DNA from 3 places in the Paenibacillus sp. FSL R7-0312 genome. Region 2 is predicted to be linked to each of the others. Evidence: riboswitches for the same ligand, from Rfam matches in the RefSeq annotation. Region 2 holds a riboswitch; each other region holds the start of a gene.
What was found. A riboswitch is a leader RNA that binds a small molecule or an ion and turns the genes downstream of it on or off. The one in region 2 is predicted to bind thiamine pyrophosphate.
Positions count from the first base shown of each region.

Region 1: another riboswitch for thiamine pyrophosphate. It lies ahead of MKX70_RS24445 (ABC transporter ATP-binding protein); the one in region 2 lies ahead of thiC (phosphomethylpyrimidine synthase ThiC).
Region 3: another riboswitch for thiamine pyrophosphate. It lies ahead of MKX70_RS03625 (ABC transporter substrate-binding protein); the one in region 2 lies ahead of thiC (phosphomethylpyrimidine synthase ThiC).

Region 1 covers NZ_JBBORE010000001.1:5,554,651-5,562,284, reverse strand. The annotation lists gene MKX70_RS24475 (MarR family winged helix-turn-helix transcriptional regulator) at 1-47, opposite strand, end outside; gene thiE (thiamine phosphate synthase) at 255-926, opposite strand; gene thiD (bifunctional hydroxymethylpyrimidine kinase/phosphomethylpyrimidine kinase) at 923-1,750, opposite strand; gene thiM (hydroxyethylthiazole kinase) at 1,778-2,575, opposite strand; gene MKX70_RS24455 (ABC transporter substrate-binding protein) at 2,651-3,730, opposite strand; gene MKX70_RS24450 (ABC transporter permease) at 3,727-4,503, opposite strand; gene MKX70_RS24445 (ABC transporter ATP-binding protein) at 4,484-5,266, opposite strand; TPP riboswitch at 5,379-5,481, opposite strand; gene MKX70_RS24440 (TetR/AcrR family transcriptional regulator) at 5,550-6,215, opposite strand; gene MKX70_RS24435 (DHA2 family efflux MFS transporter permease subunit) at 6,561-7,634, shown strand, end outside.
Region 2 covers NZ_JBBORE010000001.1:1,187,970-1,195,603, reverse strand. The annotation lists gene hisJ (histidinol-phosphatase HisJ) at 1-329, shown strand, start outside; gene MKX70_RS04980 (ribose-phosphate diphosphokinase) at 352-1,299, shown strand; gene MKX70_RS04975 (tetratricopeptide repeat protein) at 1,545-3,290, shown strand; gene trxB (thioredoxin-disulfide reductase) at 3,354-4,307, shown strand; TPP riboswitch at 4,380-4,486, shown strand; gene thiC (phosphomethylpyrimidine synthase ThiC) at 4,655-6,349, shown strand; gene MKX70_RS04960 (class I SAM-dependent methyltransferase) at 6,516-7,313, shown strand; gene MKX70_RS04955 (DUF1858 domain-containing protein) at 7,481-7,634, shown strand, end outside.
Region 3 covers NZ_JBBORE010000001.1:855,502-863,135, reverse strand. The annotation lists gene MKX70_RS03650 (sensor histidine kinase) at 1-1,105, shown strand, start outside; gene MKX70_RS03645 (response regulator transcription factor) at 1,102-1,704, shown strand; gene MKX70_RS03640 (ABC transporter ATP-binding protein) at 2,036-2,881, opposite strand; gene MKX70_RS03635 (ABC transporter permease) at 2,972-3,733, opposite strand; gene MKX70_RS03630 (thiamine-binding protein) at 3,730-4,023, opposite strand; gene MKX70_RS03625 (ABC transporter substrate-binding protein) at 4,077-5,159, opposite strand; TPP riboswitch at 5,291-5,401, opposite strand; gene MKX70_RS03620 (hypothetical protein) at 5,472-6,932, opposite strand; gene MKX70_RS03615 (MFS transporter) at 6,978-7,634, opposite strand, start outside.

The DNA of each region.
Region 1 (7,634 bases), 4.4 Mb from region 2:
GCAAGCAAGGAATGATACACCTCTATCGTCTGCGCCGGATCTGTCATGGGGCAACCTCCTCTGATCTGATAATAGTTTCTTTTGTTAACAGTTAACAATGTAAACTGATTATACGCCTGAATATTCCAAAAGTAAATGTTACGCTGAAATAGCGGTAAACAGATTATGCCGGAATACATAAGAAACACCCGCAGCGCCTGTGTGAAGGCAGCAGCGGGTGTATTTGTAATTGAAATACGCTCATTTATATAAGCTCATTCCGGAAGCATTCCGCATTGTATAATCCGCCCGAATGCCCTCGCGGTCTCCCGGATATCCTCCGCTCCGGCAATGGCCGAGATGACGGAGATTCCGTCTGCACCGGCCCGGATTACCGGCAGGGCGTTATCCAGGCTAATACCGCCGATCCCTACCAGGGGAACATTAAGTCCGCTGCGGCGGAGCGTTTCAATGACAGCCGTCCCTTGAACGGCTTCGGCATCGTCTTTGGAGGAGGTGGGGTAGACCGGACCGACCCCGAGATAATCGGCTCCGTCCGCAATAGCCTGCTGCGCTTCCGCGAGATTATGGGCGGAAACGCCGATGATCTTGTGCTCGCCGAGCCGCTGGCGGATCGTCCGGGCCGGCAGATCATCCTGGCCGGCATGGACCCCGTCTGCATCAAGTGCTACCGCCAGCTCCAGGTCGTCATTGACGATGAACGGAATCTGCCGGTCCCGGCAGATTGCCCGGAGCTGCTGGCCAAGCTCTAGCAGAGCAGCGCCGGTCAGAGCACCGGGACCCTTTTCACGGAACTGGAATAAGGTGATTCCCCCGTCTGCTGCGGCAGATAAAGTCTCGGCTGGAGAGATGCGGCAGTTCACGCTGCCCATAATGAAATATACCTTAAGGAGCTTGCGTATATCCTCACGGTCCATTCGTTTCATAGCTGCTGCCCCCTTGATCTGATACGGTTCCCGTAAGCAAAATGATTGGTCGGCCCGTGTCCTGCCCCGAGGTTCAGACTGTCCTCAATAGCTGCCTGAATGAAGGCTTTGGCTGTATGAACCGCTTCATCAATGGAGTGGCCGAGCGCAAGTCCTGCCGTCACTGCCGCCGAGTAAGTACAGCCGGTCCCATGCGTATGCCTGGTCTCGATCCGCGGACTGGTCATATATTGGAATTCCCGGCCGTCATAGAGCAGGTCCACCAGCTGATCGCCTGACGGATCATGTCCACCCTTAAGAACAATGTACTGCGGCCCCATCTGATGCAGGAGTCTTGCAGCCTGTTCTCTGTCTGCTATTCCATTAATCTTCATCCCGGTGAGAATCTCTGCTTCGGGAAGATTAGGAGTAACCACAAGTGCCAGAGGCAGCAATCCGTTAATCAGTGCCTGCACGGCTTCCTGCAGCAGCAGAGCGGACCCGCCCTTGGCAATCATTACCGGGTCGATCACAAGCCGCTGCTGCCAGCCGTACGCTGTCACCTTATCCGCGACAACACCGATAATCTTACTGCTGAACAGCATACCGGTCTTAATGGCATCTGGCGCCAAGTCGCTCCCAATAGAATCCAGCTGTGCAGCAACGGCTTCCGGCTCCAGCGGATATACACCTTGAACGCCTAAGGTATTCTGTGCCGTGACCGCAGTGAGCGCGGACATTCCGTAGACTCCAAGCTCCTGGAAGGTCTTCAGATCAGCCTGGATACCGGCACCGCCGCCGCTGTCAGAGCCGGCAATCGTTAACGCTTTACGTATAAGGGTCATCGGATATTCTCCTCTATAAGGTGCGGTTTATTGTTCAAGCAGCTGCAGGCGTGACCGGCTGCTGTAGATATCTGGTGTGACCAGGGACAATTGATTCAGGAACTCCATCTGGAAGCTGCCGGGTCCTTGTCCTTCCGCGGCTTCAGCGGCAATCTCGGCTGCCACGCCGTAGAACGAGATTGCTTCGGCAGCTGCCTCAAGCGCATTCCCGCCGCTTACTGCAAGAAATGCGCCTACTACGGCACTGAGCAGACAGCCGGTTCCCGTCACTTGGGTCAGGATGGAATGGCCGTTGCTGGCGATGTAGGTGCGCGTGCCGTCGGTAATGATATCCTCCTTGCCGGTGATGATCACCACGCAGTCCAGCTTCCGCGCAGCCTTGTTCGCCAAGGCAATCACATCGCCGTCACCTGCTCCGGCGTCGACGCCTTTGCTCGCCCAACTCTCTCCGGCGACATTGGCAACTTCGGCCACATTGCCGCGCAGAGCGGTCAGCTGCAGCTCACCGAGCAGCTTCGCGGTAACGTCAGTGCGGTACGGTGTAGCGCCTGCTCCAACGGGATCGAGCACGAGCGGGACACCATGCCGGTTCGCGGCTTGTCCGGCCTTCACCATTGAAGCGATGGCGGCTTCATTCAGTGTACCGATGTTCAGCACGACCGCCCCGGACATCGCGGCAACATCCGCCACCTCTTCCAGTGCGTCGGCCATGAACGGGGAAGCCCCCAGCGCCAGCAGTCCGTTAGCGGTGAAATTAGCCACAACAATATTGGTAATGTTATGTACGAGCGGATTTGCCTGCCGTACCTTAGATACAAAAGACATGATTATTCCTCCTGAAAGTTTGATAGCATACGCATGCTTGAGATCATTTCGCAAAACTAACTTCGAAAGCATGTTCTATAAATTAATAAAAGCATCTGCACTGTCAACTTCCTCTGCCAGCAGACCGCCCTCGCTCAGCCATTTACGGACATTCTCCCAGGAAGCGGTATCCTGATATCCGAAGGGCTGTGACCCGGCGTCCATAAGCGGCAGCAGAATTTCCAGGCTGCGCTTCTCGATGGCTTCATCAAGCGGTGCGGTGGCATCCTGATGCTCCAGCAGAAGCTTCAGCGCCTGCTCCGGCTGCTTAGTGACGAATTGCTGACCCTTGCGCGCAGCATTCATGAACTTTTGGAAATATGCCGAGGAATCCTGTAGACCCTGGTCACTTGCGACCAGCACCAGCTCATAATAATCAGGAACCCCGTAGTCTACCGGATTGAACGAACGCACAGGATGGCCTTCCTGTTCTAATATCAGCTGCTCATGGTTGATGAAGCCGCCCATAATTCCATCCACACGCCCGGTGGAGAGGGCAGGGATAAGCTCAAAGCCAACGTCAATCAGCTTCAGGGAGGCGGGATCGCCGCCATCGGTTTGGATCATAGTGTGCAGCATGGCTTCATACAGCGGAATGGAGGAGTAACCGGCTTGCTTGCCTGAGAGCTCTCCGGGGCGGGTTATTCCGCTGTCTGCGGAAACCATGAGATGGTTCAGGGGATGCCGTACCAGAGCGGCGACGGATTTGACCGGAATCTGCTCTCCCCGGGCCATCAGCACCTGCGGCTGGTAGCTGAGGGCCAGATCGACTTGTCCGGCAGCTACCAGCTTCAGCGCGTCGTTGCTGTCGGCAGGCATCTGTATCTCAACATCAAGCCCCTCTTCGGCAAAATACCCCTCACTCTGAGCTGCATACAAAAAGGAATGAACGGCATTCGGATACCAGTCGAGCATGATCGTCAGCTTATGGGCTGTACCGTCTGCGGCTGCCGCCGGAGCGGATGATGCCAATGATGAGCCGGAGCCAGTCGGCCCGTTATTGCCGGCGCAGCCGGGCAGAACCAAAAGAACAGACAGTAGCAGTACATAAGGCAGCAACTTATAAGGTTGAGCACTACGGGGGTAGAGATAACGGGTATAGCGGATTGGAGTCATGAATAACGTCCTCTTTTCTTCAAAAATAACTTCTCAAGCGTAGCAATACAAAGAAACAGAGTGATCCCAAGAGCGGACAGCAGCACAACAGCGGCAAACATCTCGGCACTCTGCAGATTGCCGGCCATTCTCCGGCTGAAGTAACCGAGCCCCTGGCTGCCACCCAGCCATTCGCCGATGGTAGCGCCTATGACACAGTACACTACCGACAGCTTCAGTCCGGAGAAAAAGGACGGCAGGGCCAGCGGAACAGCAGCCTTGCGGAGAATCTGCCAGCGGTTCGCGCCAAGCGTCAACAACAGCTCGCGGTACTGCTCCGTATTCTTGCCCAGCCCGTCGTAGGTGCCGACAACCACCGGGAAGAAGGCGGTCAGGAACACTACGGCGACCTTACTCCACAAGGTGTAGCCGAACCACATGATAAACAGGGGAGAGAGGGCAACCAGCGGAATCGTCTGGCTGATAATCAGCAGCGGATACAGCGCCTTGGCCATCGGCCTGAATAGATGCATGCCCGTTCCCAGCAGACTGCCGCAGAAGACGGACAGAGCGAAGCCTGTTAGTACCTCAAGCAGCGTTGCGGGCAGGTGCACACCGAAGAGCAGACGCCGCTCCTCCATCAGAGCGCTCCAGATGGCAGTGGGGGCCGGCAGGATGAACGGAGGAATCAGCCCCAGCCGGGACACCGTTTCCCAGACTGCAAGGATCAGCAGCACGAGCAGAATAGCCGGGCTGTATTCCCGCAGCAATCTTCTATAAAAGACGGTTGTCATACAGCTTCAGCTCCAACTCCTTCCGCAGGGCAACAAACTGCGGTTCGTAATTCAGACTGTGATGTCTGGGACGGGGGAGACCGGTGATGAACTCCTGCATACCGCCCCCGGCACCGCCGGTCATCAGATAGATGCGGTCGCTAAGCAGAAGCGCTTCTTCAAGGTCATGGGTAATGAACAGCACAGTCTTCTCCAGTCCCGACCATAATTCCAGCAGCCAGCGGTGAAGCTCCCGCTTGGTTATGGCGTCCAACGCCCCGAACGGCTCGTCCAGCAGGAGCAGCTCATTCCCGGCGGCAAGGGTGCGGAGCACCGCAACCCGCTGGCGCATGCCGCCCGACAGCTCATGCGGATACGCAGCCCCGGTCTCACCAAGGCCGAACTGCTGCAGCATGCTGCGAATCTGGATAACGGCTTCCTCTTTGGAGCCGCTCCGCTTCAGTTCCCAGGGCAGCAGGCAATTGTCCAGCACGGTTCTCCACGGCAGCAGGAGATCCCGCTGCGGCATATATCCGACCTGGCCGAGCCGCTCCGAGGTGTTTTTGGACGGTTGCCCGTGCAGTGCAACCTCGCCGCTGCCGGGTTCCAGCAGGCCGGCGATAATCTTGAACAGCGTGCTTTTGCCGCAGCCGCTGGCCCCCACGACGGAGATGAACTCCCCGCGGCGGACCTTCATGGAGATTTCGGAGAAGACCGGAGCCCTTGAAGCTGCGCCGAAAGAATAGGACAGGTTCGCGATGTTGATCATAGGATGGAGAAGCAAGCCTCCTTAGGGAAAAGTGATTACGCTACGAAAACAAGAAAGACCCATCCATTTCCGGAGGAAATGAATGGGTCTGAAGGTACAGTCAGTTTGCAAAGACGCGGAACCGCTGATACATTCTGCTCCACTTCCCTCCGCTGGTATGATCCAGATCAGGTTCCAAGGGTCCGGAGCTTAAGCTCCGTCTCAGTCGGCCGACTCCCCTAGTGAAATAACAGGTGCTATTGAATTCGTAATTGCTACTTAATATACCATAATTCCTCCGCTTGTAAAGAGCCTGTACTCAGCGCTTGGAGAGGCCGGTTATGAACAATGCAACAATTCCCTGCGAGATTTCCTCTTTGGAGGATCCGTTCCGTTTCTGTTCATACAGGTAAAGATCGGGACTAAGTACAGAGATAAGTGCTGTGGCAGCGAAGCGGGGATCAATCCCGATAATCTCTCCATTCGCGGATGCGCGGTGCAGAAGTTCACTCATAATCCTCCCGAGCCGCTGGAAAAAAGGATGTTCGAACTGGGTAAGCTGCTTCTTGCCTGTGAATTCAGATTTGATCATATTCAAGAGCTCCGCATATTGCTCAATGAAACCAACGACCTGCTCAATGCTGCTCTGCAGATGCGCGAGGGCAGCCGTTTCACCGGCGCTGGCAGCAAGCTGCTGTTCCATCCCCGACAGAAACTGCTCGGTGCTGTCCAGCAGCAGAGCCGAACAGATTTCGCCCTTATCGGTGAAGCGGCGGTACAGCGATCCCTGTCCTATGCCGGCCCGTTTGGCGATGCCGTACATACTGACAGCTTCGAGGCCGCTCTCGGTGAACAGCTGGCGGGCCGCTTCGAGTATCCGCTGCATATAAGGATCGGCGGGTTCTTTTGCAGCGTTATCTGCGTGCCCTGTGTTCTCGGGAGCTGCTGATGTTACAGGTTCAACTTCCGTTTCTGTTTTTTTCATAATATCCCCTTTCAGTCATACAACAATCCATCCGGATACCCGGCTATCCATGAATCAAAGCTGCAAAATAAACAACATTTATGCCTACAGTGAGTTCTAATAAATCTCTATACTGCCGGTAACGAATCAAGTGAGGGGGAATTGACGTATTCCGCTAGCCCGAAGTAATTCACTGGTAACTTGTGTGTTGTTTACAGGAAATTATGTAAAACAATTGACACATCGGACAATTGTCCGTAGACTATGAAATGCGATAACGGACAATTGTCCGTTCACTAATTATATAGACAAACCTGCCCGCAGGTCAACGTAGCTGACTGCGGACAATTCAGGAGGAGAAGGAGTATGAATCAGACCTTGAAGCAGGATGCCGATTTCCGGTTATCCGGCATTCTAGTTCCGCTGCTGGCTATTATTGCCGGCGTATTTATGGTTGTGCTGGACAGTACCGCAATGAATGTGGCATTGTCCAGACTAGTGGTGGATTTCAATACAGACCTGCATACGCTGCAGTGGGTTGTAACCGGGTATATGCTGGCGCAGGCTTCGGTCATTCCGCTGTCAGGCTGGCTGTCTGACCGGTTCGGGGCTAAGAACGTCTTTTTGACAGCTGTTATTGTGTTTACGATCGGCTCCATTCTGTGTGCAACGCCAAGCAGTGCAGAATGGCTGGTCGTATTCCGGGTATTGCAGGGTCTCGGAGGGGGCTGTGTGCTCCCGGTCGGGATGGCTTATGTGTACAGACTGGCTCCCAAGAGTAAAGTCGGCGTTGTTATGGGAATTATGGGGATTCCCGTGCTGTTCGCACCCGCGATTGGTCCTGTATTGTCAGGCTGGCTGGTGGAATACCACTCCTGGCGCTGGATCTTCCTGATTAATATCCCCATCGGTATTATCTGTGTGCTGATCGGGCTGCGAAAGCTGCCGAATGCGGCGAAGAACACCGTTCCCGGCATGGATAAATTCGGAATGGTGCTCGGACCGCTGGCTTTTGCTTCACTCACTTACGGTGTAAGTCAGGGTGCGCAGAGCTGGACCTCGGACAAAACGCTAATCGGGTTATCTCTGGGAGCTGTTGCACTGATTGCCTTTGTCATTGCCGAGCTGCGTTCCAGGACCCCTTTACTGGAGCTGCGGATTCTGAAATCCGTGGATTTCACCACCGGAATTATCGTGCAGTGGATCGCCCAGTTCGGCTTATATGGTGCTTTATTTCTACTGCCGCAGTTTCTGCAGCAGGCCCGCGGCTTCGGCGCATTTGATACCGGATTGACCCTGCTGCCGCAGGCCATTGCTTCCGGGCTGATGATGCCGATTGCCGGAATTCTGTTCGACCGGATCGGGGTGCGCTGGCTGGTGGTTTGCGGACTCAGTCTGGTCTCTGGCGCATTGTTTCAGTATTCCCATGTCGATCTGACC
Region 2 (7,634 bases):
TCGGTTACGGGCCGCAGACTCCGGAAGGAAGAGACGAGGCCAGAGCACTGGAGCTGGAGACGCTTAAGGTTATATCCGGCAGCGGAATCGCGATGGAGCTGAATGCTTCGGGGCTCACTAAGCCTTGTGCCGAGATGTTCCCGGCGGAGCATGTGCTTCAGCAGGCGCTTGCGCTCGGCATTCCGCTCACCGTGGGCTCTGACGCCCATGACCCTCTGAAGCTGGGAGACGGCTTACAGGAGGCGCGGGAAATGCTGTGGCGCACGGGCTTCCGTGAACTGGCTGTGTTCGAAGGACGCCGCCGCACATCCGTTCCGTTCGAAGTATAAATTATAATCCCAGGAGGGTACTATGCATCATCAATTACGTATTTTTTCCGGTTCGTCGAATCCGAAGCTGGCCGCTGATATTGCGGAGCGCCTTGGCGCACCGCTGGGCCTGATTAAGCTGACACGTTTCAAGAGCGGCGAGATTTATGTGCATTATGAAGAGAGCATCCGGAACTGCGACGTATTTTTGGTGCAATCCCTGGCTCATCCGATTAACGAGCTGTTTGTAGAGCTGCTGGTCATGATCGACGCGGCCAAACGCGCATCGGCAAGAACAGTAAATATTATCGTTCCTTATTACGGGTATGCCCGGCAGGAGCGCAAATCTGCACCGCGTGAGCCAATCTCGGCCAAAATGGTTGCCGATGTGCTGACCACTGCAGGAGCTACCCGCGTGATAACTATTGACCTGCATGCAGCGGCTATCCAGGGATTCTTCAACATTCCCGTGGATCATCTGACTGCGCTTGATCTGATCAGCGGTTATTTGAAGATCAAAGGCCTCTCCGACCTGGTAGTCGTATCACCCGACGCGGGCCGCGCCTCCATGGCCGAGAAGCTGGCCAGCCGGCTGGACTCTCCGTTTGCCATCATGATCAAGAAACGTCCGGCCCATAACGAATCGGTAATTACCCATGTCATCGGAGATGTTGAGGGAAGAACGCCGATTATTATTGAGGATCTTATTGATACGGGAACCACGATCGTCAATGTGGTAGAAGGGCTGAAGGAGCGCGGGGCCCGGAACAGCATCGTCTGTGCCACGCACGGGCTGTTCTCCGGAGACGCGCTGGAGCGGATGGATCATCCCAATATCGACGAAATTGTCGTCACGGATTCTATTGCGCTGCCGGATGAGCATTCCAGCAGATTCTCGGTGCTCTCTGTTGCACCTATGCTGGCAGAGGCCACACGCATTATCATCGAAGGCGGTTCCATAGACAAGCTATTTAGAGACGCGGGGATATAGTCCCTGCGTTTCTTTTTTACAGTTATGCTGCAGCAGCAACTTTTCAAGCTTTTACCTCCCCTTAACTCTCCTCTCAGGTTGAGAATCTCACTTCCACATGTGGTATACTGTGTGAAGAAGACAGCCAAGTCCATAAATGGAAACGAAAAGAACACTTAAGACAGGGAGTATGGGTATATATTTGATACCGCTCTCCTATTTTTCGTTAGGCTAGGGAAGCTTACAAAGGGAGGTGCCTTGCTTCCATGATTGAGAAAACTTCAGAGAATGATACGGACAGCGGTAATGTGATTCCGGTCACTCTGGATGCCAATTTTTTCTTTGAAAGAGCCGTACGGTCGCTTGACCGCTTTCAATATGATAAGGCATTAAAGAATTTTCGCAAAGCTGTTGAATATGAGCCGGATAATCCGGTGAATCATTGCAACATGGCGGGTATATTATCTGAGATGGGTAATTACACAGCATCTAATGAGATTCTGACCCATGTACTGGAGAAGATTGATCCCGCAATGACCGAATGCCATTTCTATATGGCTAATAATTACGCCAATATGGAAAGCTTTGAAGAGGCGGAGCGTTCGCTGGTCACGTATCTGGAGGAGGATGCCAGCGGCGAGTTCATGGCTGAATCCGAAGAGCTGATGGAACTGCTGCAATATGAGCTGAACCGTCCTGCTCCGCTTGTGCGGATCCGCAGCCGTGAGGGTGTGGTCGAGCATGACCGGGCCCGCAGTCTGCTGGAGGAGGGCAAGTTTCCCCAGGCCGTAGAGCTGCTGGAAGAGATCATTGCGGCCTCACCGGACTTTCTGGCTGCGCACAATAACCTGGCCCTCGCTTATTTCTATATGGGCCGGTTTGCCAAAGCGAAGGAATGCCTGAACGAGGTGCTGAAGCAGGACCCCGGCAATCTGCATGCGCTATGCAATATGGCGATTTTCCTGCAGTATGCAGGTGACAAGGAGCAGCTGGATTCTCTGCTGGGCATGCTTGAGGCCACTGTGCCTTTTCATCAGGAGCATGTATTCAAAATGGCCACCACGATGGGTATCCTGGGCAGGCATACCGCAGCGTACAGCCACTTCCGGCGTCTGCTGAAGGATGAAGAGGTCGCCGGGGACGCCGGCCTCTATCATTACTGCGCAGCAGCGGCCAGCAACAGCGGCCTCTACACTGAAGCGCTGCGCTGCTGGAGACAGGCTGCGAAGCTGGACCCTGAGTCGGCCGTGCCGGCATTCTTCCTGTCCCAGCTCCAGCAAGCCCGTGGAGAAGACAGACCCATGCCTGCGGTCAGCTATAATTACCAATTGCCTTTCCAGGAGCAGCTCAAGCAGTGGAAGGGGAATACAGGCAAGTTCACCGAAGAAGTACGGAACAATCCGCTGCTGCGCGCCTCGTTCTTCTGGGCGCTGCGCTACGGTGATTCCTCCACGAAGCTGCAGGTGACCGAAGCGTTGCGCTGGATTGAGGATGAGGAGATGTCCGAGGTACTGCGCGGAGTTCTGGAGCATCAGCCGCTCCAGGAGGACCGGCTGCAGGAGGCGGCGCTGTTCAGCCTGCAGCGGCTGATTGGAGAGAATCTGGAAGCAGCAGCTCCTGAAGAAGAGCAGGTGCAAGCGGCTTCCAGCCCCAAGGGCCCTGCTGAATGGAAGGAAGACTGGCAGCGGATTATCGATCATACGGTGGCCATGATGGACCGGAGGTATGATGCTGCGCAGAAGAAGGATGCAGAGTTTATCTGGAAGCAGTTCATCGGCAGCCTGTATCCGGATGTACCGCTATTCCGCAATGACGGCGGTTGGTGTGCGGCACTGGAGTACCTGACTGCCAGGCTGCACGGGCGTCCGGTCACCTTCCGCGAGGCGGCACAGCGTTACGGCGTCTCGGTCTCCATGGTAAGTCGCTATGCACGGCGGATCGATAATGAATGCGACACCCAGGGCATGCTGCCGGGAACGGACGGCTTGTCGCCGTCCACCAATAATATTTGAATCCTTTTTTCAAATATAAGAATCTATATGTTTCTCACACCTACTTGTAAGGAGGCCAATGTAATGTACAAAACGATTGTAATCGGAACAGGCCCGGCCGGGCTGACTGCCGCGATTTATCTGGCGCGTGCGAACCTGAGCCCGCTCGTAATTGAAGGCTTGCAGCCGGGAGGACAGCTGACAACGACGACAGAAGTGGAGAACTTTCCAGGCTTCCCTGAAGGAATTCTGGGTCCTGATCTGATGGACAACATGCGTAAGCAGGCCGAACGCTTCGGCGCTGAATTCAAGAATGGCTGGGTAGAGTCGGTGGACTTCTCGCAGCGTCCGTTCAAGGTGACTGTAGACGGAATGGGTGTGCTGGAAGCGGAGTCGGTCATTATTTCGACCGGCGCCTCCGCCAGATACCTGGGTATCCCGGGTGAGCAGGAGAATGTTGGACGCGGGGTCAGCACCTGTGCGACCTGTGATGGATTCTTTTTCCGTAACAAAAAAATTGTCGTGGTCGGCGGCGGCGACTCTGCGATGGAGGAAGCCAGCTTCCTGACCCGCTTTGCTTCCAGCGTAACGCTGGTTCACCGCCGTCCGGAGCTGCGTGCTTCGAAGATCATGCAGGACCGCGCGCGCGACAACAGCAAGGTGTCATGGGCACTGAACCGCACGCCGCTGGAGGTAACCGTTGGTGATACCGGGGTTAAGGGCATCACCGTCCTTAACAATGAGACGGGACTTACCGAGCTGATGGAAGCGGATGGTGTATTTGTCGCTATCGGACATACACCGAATACCGCTTTCTTAGGCGGGCAGATTAACACCGATGCCAATGGCTATATAGTGGTTAATCCGGGCACCACAGAGACGAATATTCCCGGTGTATTCGCTTGCGGCGACGTGCAGGATACGCGTTACCGTCAAGCTATATCGGCAGCCGGAACCGGCTGTATGGCCGCCATGGATGCCGAGAAGTTCCTGGAAGGCACGATGGTGCATGACTGGAGCGAATCGCTCGATAAATAACCGGAGAAGGTTCTTGTTATTGACGGGTTTACAAAAAAATCCTATACCAGTAGAATGTATTTAATTAGATAAGATACCCACTAGGGGAGCCTGAATAGGCTGAGACGGGAAAAGTGAATTTCCGGACCCTTGAACCTGATCTGGATCATACCAGCGTAGGAAAGTGGAGTCGGACCTTTTTTGAATACAGTCTTATTGGGCTGTTCCTTTGATAAAGCCGCTCCAGGTGGAGCGGCTTTTTGACTTGCAAGAATTCGTATGCCTTGTGCTATACATGATTCTTCGGCTCAGTCTGCTGCGTGAAATCTTATCTGATTGGCTCATAGAGCGAAGAGGAGGAGATTAGAATGCCCGAAATGATGAAGAACGAAGAGGTGGACCTTTCCCGATTTCCTGCAAGCCGGAAAGTGTATGTAGAGGGCTCGCGCCCGGATATTCAGGTTCCGATGCGGGAGATCAGCCTCAGCAGAACGGAGGGCGTTGCCGGGGAAGAGGAGAACGAACCGCTTCGTGTCTATGACACCAGCGGAATTTACACCGATGCTGCGCAAGAAGCTGACATTCGGAGGGGGCTGCCGCCGCACCGTTTAGGCTGGATTGCGGAGCGTGGCGATTCGGAGGAATACACCGGAAGAGCTGTGCAGCCGGAGGATAATGGAATCCGCAGGGGTGGGCCACCCGAAGAAGCTTATCCAGGGCTGCAGCGGAGCCCCCTGCGGGCACGTGCGGGCCGCAATGTTACCCAGCTGTATTATGCGCGTCAAGGGATCATTACACCGGAGATGGAGTATATCGCGATCCGCGAGAATACCCGGCCGGAATTCGTAAGGGATGAGGTAGCCGCCGGACGGGCCATTATTCCGGCCAACATCAATCACCCCGAGAGCGAGCCGATGATTATTGGCCGTAACTTCCTGGTGAAGATCAATGCGAACATCGGAAATTCTGCGGTGTCTTCTTCTATTGAGGAGGAAGTGGAGAAGATGCGGTGGGCGACCCGCTGGGGGGCAGACACTATCATGGACCTCTCCACCGGCTCTAAGATTCATACCACCCGTGAATGGATTATACGCAATTCTCCTGTGCCTGTCGGCACGGTGCCCTTATACCAGGCGCTCGAAAAGGTGAACGGCATAGCCGAGGATTTAACCTGGGAGCTCTATCGCGACACGCTGATTGAGCAGGCGGAGCAGGGTGTGGATTACTTCACCATTCATGCCGGAGTCTTAAAGAGCTATATTCCGTTAACAGCCGGAAGAATGACAGGAATCGTATCACGGGGCGGCTCGATTATGGCCGCTTGGTGCCTTGCCCATCAGCAGGAGAACTTTCTATACACACACTTTGAAGCTATATGTGAGATTATGAAGACGTATGATGTGGCCTTCTCTCTGGGGGACGGATTGCGTCCGGGTTCTATTGCAGATGCCAATGACGAAGCACAATTCGCTGAGCTGGAGACGCTGGGAGAGCTGACAGCCTTGGCATGGAAGCATGACGTTCAGGTAATGGTTGAGGGTCCGGGGCATGTGCCGATGCACAAGATTAAGGAAAATATGGACAAGCAGCTCGAGATTTGCCGGGAAGCCCCATTTTATACTCTTGGCCCGTTGACTACCGATATTGCCCCCGGTTACGATCATATCACTTCGGCCATCGGGGCGGCGATGATCGGCTGGCTCGGGACATCGATGCTGTGTTACGTTACGCCCAAGGAGCACTTAGGCCTGCCTAACAAGAATGATGTACGCGAAGGAGTCATTACCTACAAAATAGCCGCACATGCCGCAGACCTCGCCAAGGGGCATCCGGGTGCACAGGACAGGGACAATGCGCTGTCCAAGGCGCGGTTCGAGTTCCGCTGGCGAGACCAGTTCCATCTCTCTCTGGACCCGGAAAGGGCGCTGGAGTATCATGATGAGACGCTTCCTGCGGAGGGGGCGAAGCAAGCTCATTTCTGCTCTATGTGCGGTCCTAAATTCTGCAGCATGCGGATTTCGCATGATATCCGTAATTCCTACAGATTGAGCAGGTCGCTGTAAAAAAGGCAAGTCTCGTATAGCTATTTCCCTGCTGTCCCATGCTGTAAAAGGCGTGAGGGCAGCTTTTCTTATGCTCGAATAGCACAAGATTCATTCTCCCTATTATGTGAAACCAAGCACAAGCGTTGGCGTAAATAGCATTATCCAAGGATAGGGAGTGAATCAAATGAGGAACAAGGACTGGCTCAAGGAAAGCGAACGTTTCAATGAAGCGGCTGAATACTATGATAGGTATAGACCCAGTTATCCATTCGCCCTGATTGAGCAGATTGTACAAGAAGCCTCTCTGACTAAGGAGTCCAGAATTCTTGAGATCGGTGCCGGGAGCGGTAAAGCCTCCGAATTATTCCTGGACCGCGGGTATGAGCTGCTATGTATTGAACCGGGCCCACAACTGGCGGAATTGGGAAGACAGAAGCATAGGGATAAAAACGTGCGATTTGTAACCTCCAGGTTTGAGCACTGGTCTGGGCCGGAGACGGATTTCGACCTGATCTTCTCCGCTCAAGCCTTTCATTGGGTGCCGCAGCCGGAAGGTTACAAGAAATGTGGGCGGCTGCTGAAGCCGGGAGGGCGGCTCGCGCTCTTTTGGAATTTTTATCTGCAGGGAGACAGTGAGATGGAGCAAGAGATTGCCGAGGTCTGTGCGGAGTATGAGGTATTCTGGTTTAATAAGCGGGATGTAATTGAACAGAGAGTGGAGCGAACTGTAGCAGAGCTGTCCGGCAGCGGAAATTTCAGAGCCCCGGAGGTCTACCGGTATCCTTGGGACAGCAGGGATGACGCGGATAGCTTCATTAACTTCCTGCGGACCTGCAACGGGTTCATCGGGCTGAAGGAAGCGGAGCAGATTGAATTAAGCGCCAGGTTACATAAGCTGATCGGCCGGAATGGCGGCACCCTGCAAAGGAATTTTATATGTACGCTTTTCATAGCCGAAGCCTTGAATTCTGTGAATTCTTAACATACATAGCTGTCCCTATGCTGTAACAGGCGTACGGGCAGCTTTTTCCTTAAAAGCTAATATGTTGTGGGGTAATTTTATACTTAGTGACTGCAATCACAATTTACCCCCCTGCCCTATGCTAAGCTGTTGCTGAGAAGAATTCTCAATTGTGAGGTGTGCAGATCTTGAGCAAAGTGTTGAAGCTAGATGAGTCTATATTGGAGCTGGTAACCAGGCACCCGGAAGCCGTAGATATTATGGCCGGTCTGGGTTTCCATGATATAACGAAGCCTGGAATGCTGCAGACGGCAGGCAGGTTCATGACATTATCCAAAGGCA
Region 3 (7,634 bases), 330 kb from region 2:
GATCTTAAATCTTCAGGGCTATAGCGGATACAAATTACTGGGGGGATATGCGCTGGTGGTGATTTTCACGGTCACCTACCGTCAACTCTACTGGACAGAGGGCAAGACCTACTCGGCCTGGCTGGGACTGCAAATGCTGCTGATCGCAGTGTTATGTATAGTGTACAGCCCTTTCAATTTCTATATGGGCTTCTTCACAAGCAATTTTGTCGGCTGGTATACCGATCTGCGCAGGTTCAAACGGGCCTTTGCTGTGTTCACGATGATGGTTGTCGGTCTGGCACTGCTGTCTTTTAGCAAAATGTACGGTACAGAATGGCTATTCCTGTTTCCCTTTGTCATGATGATGCTGATTACTCCTTTTGGCATCCGCTCCATGAACCGCCGGCGGATGCTGGAGAAGGAGCTGGACCAGGCGAATGAGGTCATCAGGGAGATGGTCAAACGCGAGGAGCGGATGCGTATCGCCCGTGATCTGCACGACACGATGGGGCATACGTTGTCGCTGATTACGCTGAAAAGCCAGCTGGTCGAGAAGCTGGCCGTCAAGAATCCCGAACGGGCGCAGGCGGAAGCGCGGGAGATCCAGCGCACTTCACGTGCTGCGCTGCGGCAGGTGCGGGAGCTGGTCTCGGAGATGCGCGCAGTCTCTGTGGCCGAAGAACTGGCGGAGGCCGGGGAGATGCTGCGCAGCGCGGAGATTGGGCTTGAAGTGGACGGAGATGCAGCGCTCCCGGGCGTATCAGACCTGACGCAGAATATTCTCAGCCTCTGCATCAAGGAAGCCGTCACCAATATTGTGAAGCATAGCGGTGCAGACCTGTGCCGGATTGGCATTGAGATGACGGCTGGAGAGGTACGGATTACGGTGGAGGATAACGGAGTTGGAGTCGGGCTGCAGGACGGGCGAGCTGAGGGAGCAGCGCACCGCCGGGACGGCAACGGAATGAAAGGGATGGCCGAGCGGTTGGCCCTGATTGACGGTTCTCTGACCTTGGGCCCGGGAACGGGCAGTGGCATAGGAACAGGAACTGGGACAGGAACATTGTTAACTGTGGTGACGCCAAGAATAGTTAAGGATAGAAAGGACGGGGAAACGGCATGATCAGCATCGTAATTGCCGAGGATCAGCGGCTACTGCGCGGAGCGATGGCTTCACTGCTCGATTTGGAGGATGATATCGAGGTTGCCGGGGAAGCCGGAGACGGGGCAGAGGCACTGGCCCTGATTGAACGCCTTCAGCCGGATGTATGTCTGATGGATATTGAGATGCCGCTGATGAGCGGTCTGGAGGTTGCGGAGATCCTGAAATCGCGGGGCTGTGCCACCAAAATCATCATCCTGACGACCTTCGCCCGCCCCGGTTATTTCGAGCGGGGCGTGAAGGCCGGGATTCAGGGCTACCTGCTGAAGGATGAGCCGGTGGACAAGCTGGCGGAGGCGATCCGCCGGGTGATGGGCGGGCACCGGGAGGTGTCCCCCGAGCTGGTCTTCGGCAGCCTGCGGGAAGAGAACCCGCTGTCGGACCGGGAGCGGGAGATTCTGAAGCTGGCCGGCGCGGGCCGGAGTGCCGGGGAGATCGCCTCGGCGCTGCATCTATCCTACGGCACCGTCCGCAATTACATCTCGGAGATTCTCGGCAAGCTGGAAGTGAAGAGCCGGATTGAGGCGGTGCGGCTGGCTGAGGAGAAGGGCTGGATGTAGGGCGGGTACTTGATGAATTGAGCTTCTTAAGCTCACATGGAATAGGCATTATGTTGTACGAAGTGCAACTCTGTTCACCGTTAATAGGGTGTTTGAGAGAATTGTTGTACGGAATACAGCAATTCTCCCGCTATGCCGCTTGGAGAAGGAGAAATGCTGCCTTTTGTACAACAATCTTGAATCAGGGGCCGGGATAAGGAGGGGAATGTTGTATTTAGTGCAGGATTTCTCCGGAATTCCGGAAAATGCGCCCCCCACCGCAAACGGCAGGTTCATCGTGAAATGTGAATAGCTAGGTTCAGCATATATGGGCCGAATAGCGGCGACTCCGTCAAAGGCTCTTGGCCTGCTCCTCGCGCATCCACACCGAGAGCTGGCGCTTAAGCTGCAGGAACTCTGGTGCATCGGTGATTTCATCGCGGCGCGGACGCGGGAACGGTACATCGACGGTGTGCAGGACGGAGCCGGGACGTCCGGAGAAGACATAGATGCGGCTGGAGAGCAGCAGCGCTTCTTCGATGTTGTGGGTGATGAACAGCACGGAGCGGCGGTTCTCTTCCCACAGCTCCAGCAGCCAGCGCTGCATCTGCTCGCGCGTCAGCGCATCGAGTGCGCTGAACGGCTCGTCCAGCAGCATCAGCTCCTGCGGAGCGAGCATGGCCCGCAGGAAGGCGGCCCGCTGCTGCATGCCGCCGGACAGCATATGCGGATAAGCGCGCTCGAATCCGCCCAGGCCGACCTTGGCCAGCCAGTGGCGCGCGGCTTCGCGGGCCTGCGGCTGAGGCGCGCCCTGCAGCTCGGCGCCGAGCAGGACGTTGTCCTCTATGCTCCGCCACGGGAACAGCGCGGGCTGCTGCGGCATATAGCTGATCTTGCCGCGCTGCCCGGTAACCGGGACGCCGTCCATGCTGACGGTTCCGGCATCCGGCAGCGTCAGGCCGCCGATAATATGGAACAGGGTGCTTTTGCCGCAGCCGGAAGGGCCGACAATGGAGACGAATTCCTGCGGCGCTACCGTCAGCGACACCTGATCCAGCACATGCGTCTCCCGGCGGCGGTGCGTGAACGACTTGGAGACGCTGCTGACTTCAAGCGCAGGCGGTGCGCTTTTGGCCTCGTCAAGGCTGCTGCCGGGGACGTCCTTCTTGAGCTGTACGGTATTCGTGAGTGGAGACACTTCGGTCAGCTCCTTCTGTATAGAAATCTTTGTACTTAAGCTTTATCTCTAACGTTCTCAGTATAGCGGTGTGTTGTTACCCTATGCGCGTTAAGCTTCCTTGCGCGGCTTCCAGCGCACGAGCCACCGCTCCAGCAGGGCAATCAGCGCGAACAGCACCAGACTCAGCAGCACAATAATGACAATGGCCACGAACATCCGGTCCGTGCGGTAAGAGGCCTTTTGCAGCAGCATATAATAGCCGATCCCTTTGTCCGCGCCGATCCACTCGGCAACCACTGCGCCCATGACGGCATAGGTCGCGGAGATTTTGAGCCCTGAGAACAGGGAGGGCAGGGAGCCGGGAAGCTCCAGCTTGGTGAAGATCTGCCAGTTGCTTGCGCCGGCCATTTTCATATAGTTCAACATTACCCGGTCGCTTTGCGCCAGCCCGCCCATGGCCGCTACAGCAACTGGGAAGAAGCAGACGAGGGTGATCAGGACGATTTTGGGCAGCAGGCCGAAGCCGAACCAGATAATCAGCAGCGGTCCAAGGGCAATGGAGGGCACATTCTGGCTGAGGATCAGCAGCGGATAGAGTGCTCTTTTGAGCCAGGGCAGCAGATGGAGCAGCAGGGCGACAATGAGGCCGATGCCGGTGCCGACCGGGAAGCCGATCAGGGTCAGGCGCAGCGTTGCGGCCGTATGCGCCCAGATCCCGGAGGCGTTGCCGCGTGATTCACGCGCGATATCGGACGGGCTCGGCAGCTGCCAGGCCGGGATATGGAACACCGATACCGCAATTTGCCATGCGCCCAGAAAAAAGATGACCGCCACAAGGGGCGGCCAGATTTGTCTCCAGGTGCTTCTCACGGCCGGTATTTCTCCGTCAGCTTGTCCATGCTAATACCGCTGGGATTATGGGCGATCTTGATCTGGGAGATCACGCTCGGGCTGCCGGAGGCAATCAGTGCCTCATGCATCTGACGTACAACTTCCAGCAGCTCCGTGAGCTCGCCTTCCATGGTAGTATCAAGCGGATTCACCTGGTGCTTGACCCCCGACTTCTGAATTACCTCAATCGCAGTGTCCACGTAAGGGATCGAATCCTCATTGTTTGGAGTCTTGGGAATTACCTGAATGCTAAGCAGTGTATTAGCCATTTATTATTCATTCCTCTCATGTAAGTTAGGGTCAGTATTATTCCACCCGGTGTTTACTGGCCTTCCGGCAAAAATTCATTCGTAAATGTACTTGCGGCATCCAGCGGTTTGTCCAGCAGCTTCAGGCCGTACATCCACTCTGCGTAATTCTGCCAGATTTCAAGCTTCTGCTCCCCCCAGCGGGCGGCATCGTCCTTGTATTTCGGGCTGAGCCATTTCTGGCTGGCCAGCACCAGCTCGGGATCAAGATCAGGCACTGCATCGGACAGGACTGTGGCCGCCTCTTCCGGATGATCGATCGCGTATTGATATCCTTTCGACGTAGCTTTGAGGAAAGCCTTCACCACTTCCGGATGCTCGGCAATTTCCTTCTCACTGGTGGTCAGCACCGGTGTGTAGTAATCCAGCTGCGGCGCATAATCCTTCAGGTACAGCATATCCAGCGGCTCGCCGCGCAGTTCGGCTTCGATCCCGGTCCAGGCGTAGAAGATCCAGGCAAAGTCGATATCGCGTTTCACCGCAGTGAAGAAGTCGGCTTCACCAATGTTTACCAGCTTCACTTTTTTGACATCTCCGCCTTCCGGATCCATGATCGCTTTCATGGCCGCTTCTTCCGCAGGAGAGCCCCAGCCTCCGTAGGTTTTGCCTTCGAAGTCTTTCGGCGTCTTAATATTGCGGTCCTTCGGAGCGGCAAAGCCGGAGGTATTATGCTGAATGATAGCGGCGATAGATACGAGCGGCACATCCTGCAGGCGGGCCAGGGTGAGCGCCTCCTGTGCACTGATGCCAAACTGGGCTTCACCGGAAGTAACCATCGTGTCAGACCCGGCAGCGCCAGGCTGCACAATCTCTACATCCAGACCTTCCTCAGCGTAATACCCCAGCTCCTTGGCGGCATACAGGCCGGTGTGATTCGTGTTCGGCGTCCAGTCCAGCGCAATCTTAACCGGGGTAAGCTCTATAGGCGCGTCGGTGGTACTGGCGGCTGCGGTTGCTTCAGGTGTAGCGGTGCTGCTCCCGGCGGCAGGTGTGCTGCCTCCGGCATTTCCTGCGTTACTGTTTCCGCCCCCGCATCCGGCTATCGCAATAACCAGCATAGAGCTGAGCAGCAGCGGTAATACTTTTTTGACTCCCATTTCTCTTCTCTCTCCTTCCAGCAATCCCTAGTCTTCCAAAATTCAGAGTAACCCATACCAAAAAGCGCCCCGGAGACCGGGACGCCAGTTACTTGCGCAAGGTGAGCTCAACTTCAGGCCTATGAAGGGGCTCGGGGTTGAATGAAGATTCCTACGCTGGCATTATCCAGATCAGGTATAAGGGTCAGTATCTTGTGGGATACAATCTCAGCCGGCCAATTCCAGCACCCCTGGTTCTATGAAGTTCACGGGTATTGCTATGTTCTTACGGTGTATTATAGACGCCAGCTTCCTGGTTGTCCAGCCTCCCCCTCAATCCCTATCATAGAACCGCTTCTTACGGCGGCTGCGTATTCCGTTCCACACCTCTCTCAGCGTCAGGCCCAGACTGACTGCGATCCCGGAGAAGGTGAGGAACAGCGCCAGGTACTCAAACGCAGAGTACTCCAGCATTTTGCTCCAATCGATCGGTGCCTTCAAGTCCTCAATGACCTGATTCATCCCGTAAATCCCGCTTATTACCGTAAATACAGTCAGGACCATCAGCAGCGTATCCCGGCGTTTGGCCTGGAATTTATCCTGATACTGGAACAGGTCATTCAAGGTCATCTTCACTTCATCGAACAGGGCGTCGTTGCCGTAAACCTTGCGCAGCTGGAAGAAGATCTCCCGTCCCTGCGACTGCGAAATCAGCTCCAAAAAGTAGAATTTGGCCGAGAACTTATTAATCAGGAAGATCAGATTCTCGATCTCGTCATAATCGTGGTTGATGCGCAGCCGGGAATGCAGATTGGCCAGCTTCAGCAGCACGATTTTATGAAAAACACTCAGCAGAAGCCCATAATAATACTCCCCGTACATCTGGTTAATCAACGGGGTGGCGATGTCAGATTCGGCCCGGCTCAGGCAGCAGAAGGTCTGCTCATTGGTCATATAATAGGTGTCCGGCCCCCAGCGGCTGTAGCAATGTTCAGAGGTGTACTGCTCGATATATTCGGGATCGCTGGCACTGGTATAAGGCTTGCCCTCCATACTCAGCCCATCCAGCTGGGAGGCACGGTAGCGCAGCAGGGTACTGATCTCCTCCGATTCTTCTTCGCGGTTGAAGCCGTAGAAAGCCTGCACCAGCATCCGTTCGTCCACGAAAAAAGGCAAGGTCTCGAAATACGCGCCATCGATCTCCGCAGGGTCGAGAAACGGCTCCAGCCCGGCAATCAGATTCTTGAATACGAAATCCTCCACCTGGCCGAAAGACTTCTTATGACAATGGATAAAGGACTGCTTATCCTGGTAGGATACGTCCTCCAGTGTACGGAAGCGGTCGGCGAATTCCAGCGCAGTGCTGAAGGAGAGATGCTCTTCTTCAATAGCCGTTCTTATGGTCAGGAAGCCCAAATCAAACGGACAGAGGAACACATCCGTGGACAGCACGCGGAAATTTACGGATTGAAACGGCATTTCAAGCTGGCACTGCAGATTGTTCACCCGGGAAAAGCGGCGGAAGGAATCAGCATCCTTCTCACGCGGAAAGAGGACATGAGCGGCGAACGGCAGGTAGCTGCGCTCCATTCTCTCATGGGAGACGCAGTAGCCCTCCCCGTAATAGGCATGCTCAAGATCCTTGTTATCGAGAAAAAAACGCGTAAACCCGTCCTGCTGCAGACGCTGGGCCAGTTCTTGGTCCTGTCCGGCCTTGAGGGAGAAGGGGAAAATGAATTGCAGCAATGCAGTATGCAGCAGCGGTTCGGGTCTGTCGGAGTGCAGCTCAGCCATATACGGATTCCGTCCTTATTCACAGGATATTGATCTCTTGCTATATTACCCGATTTTCCAGGCAGCCACGCTAAGCAGGAATAATACGGCGGCAAAAGCGGCCAGAAGCCCTGAGGTCTGGGCCACCTGCATATGGTCCATGGACCAGCCGGTCAGCAGCGGCAGCACCGCGCCGCCGATTCCGCCCGAGGCGATCATGATGCTTGGCGTGGATTCCTCCGCACCGGGCAGCAGCTTGCTTGCGAAGACTAGGGCGATGGAGAAGATGCCGGACATGAACAGCCCGAGCAGCAGAATGACGGCGAATGCGGCAATCCGGTGCTCGGCGAACGGGAAAATAACCAGCAGCAGCAAAGCGGCGAAGCAGCTGAGGAGCACGTAGATGCGGTAGGAAATCCGCTCGGCAACCACACCGGCGAACAGTCTGCCCGCCGACATAGCCAGCCAGAAGAAGGTAACCGTCAGCGCTGCCGCAGCTTCGCTCATGCCCAGCTTGGCGATGAAGATCGCCGGCATGAAATTGACCAGACTCATCTCGGTACCTACATAGAGAAAGAAGAAGACGATGAACAGTCCAAGGAGTACCCACTGTTTGCCCTTGTACGGCAGGCGTCCGGATTTACCGGCAACGGATACTGTTCCGGGTGCTGTTGCGTCTGCGAAGGCAGCGGCAGCGGCAGTGCGTAAAGGCCGCTCATCCAG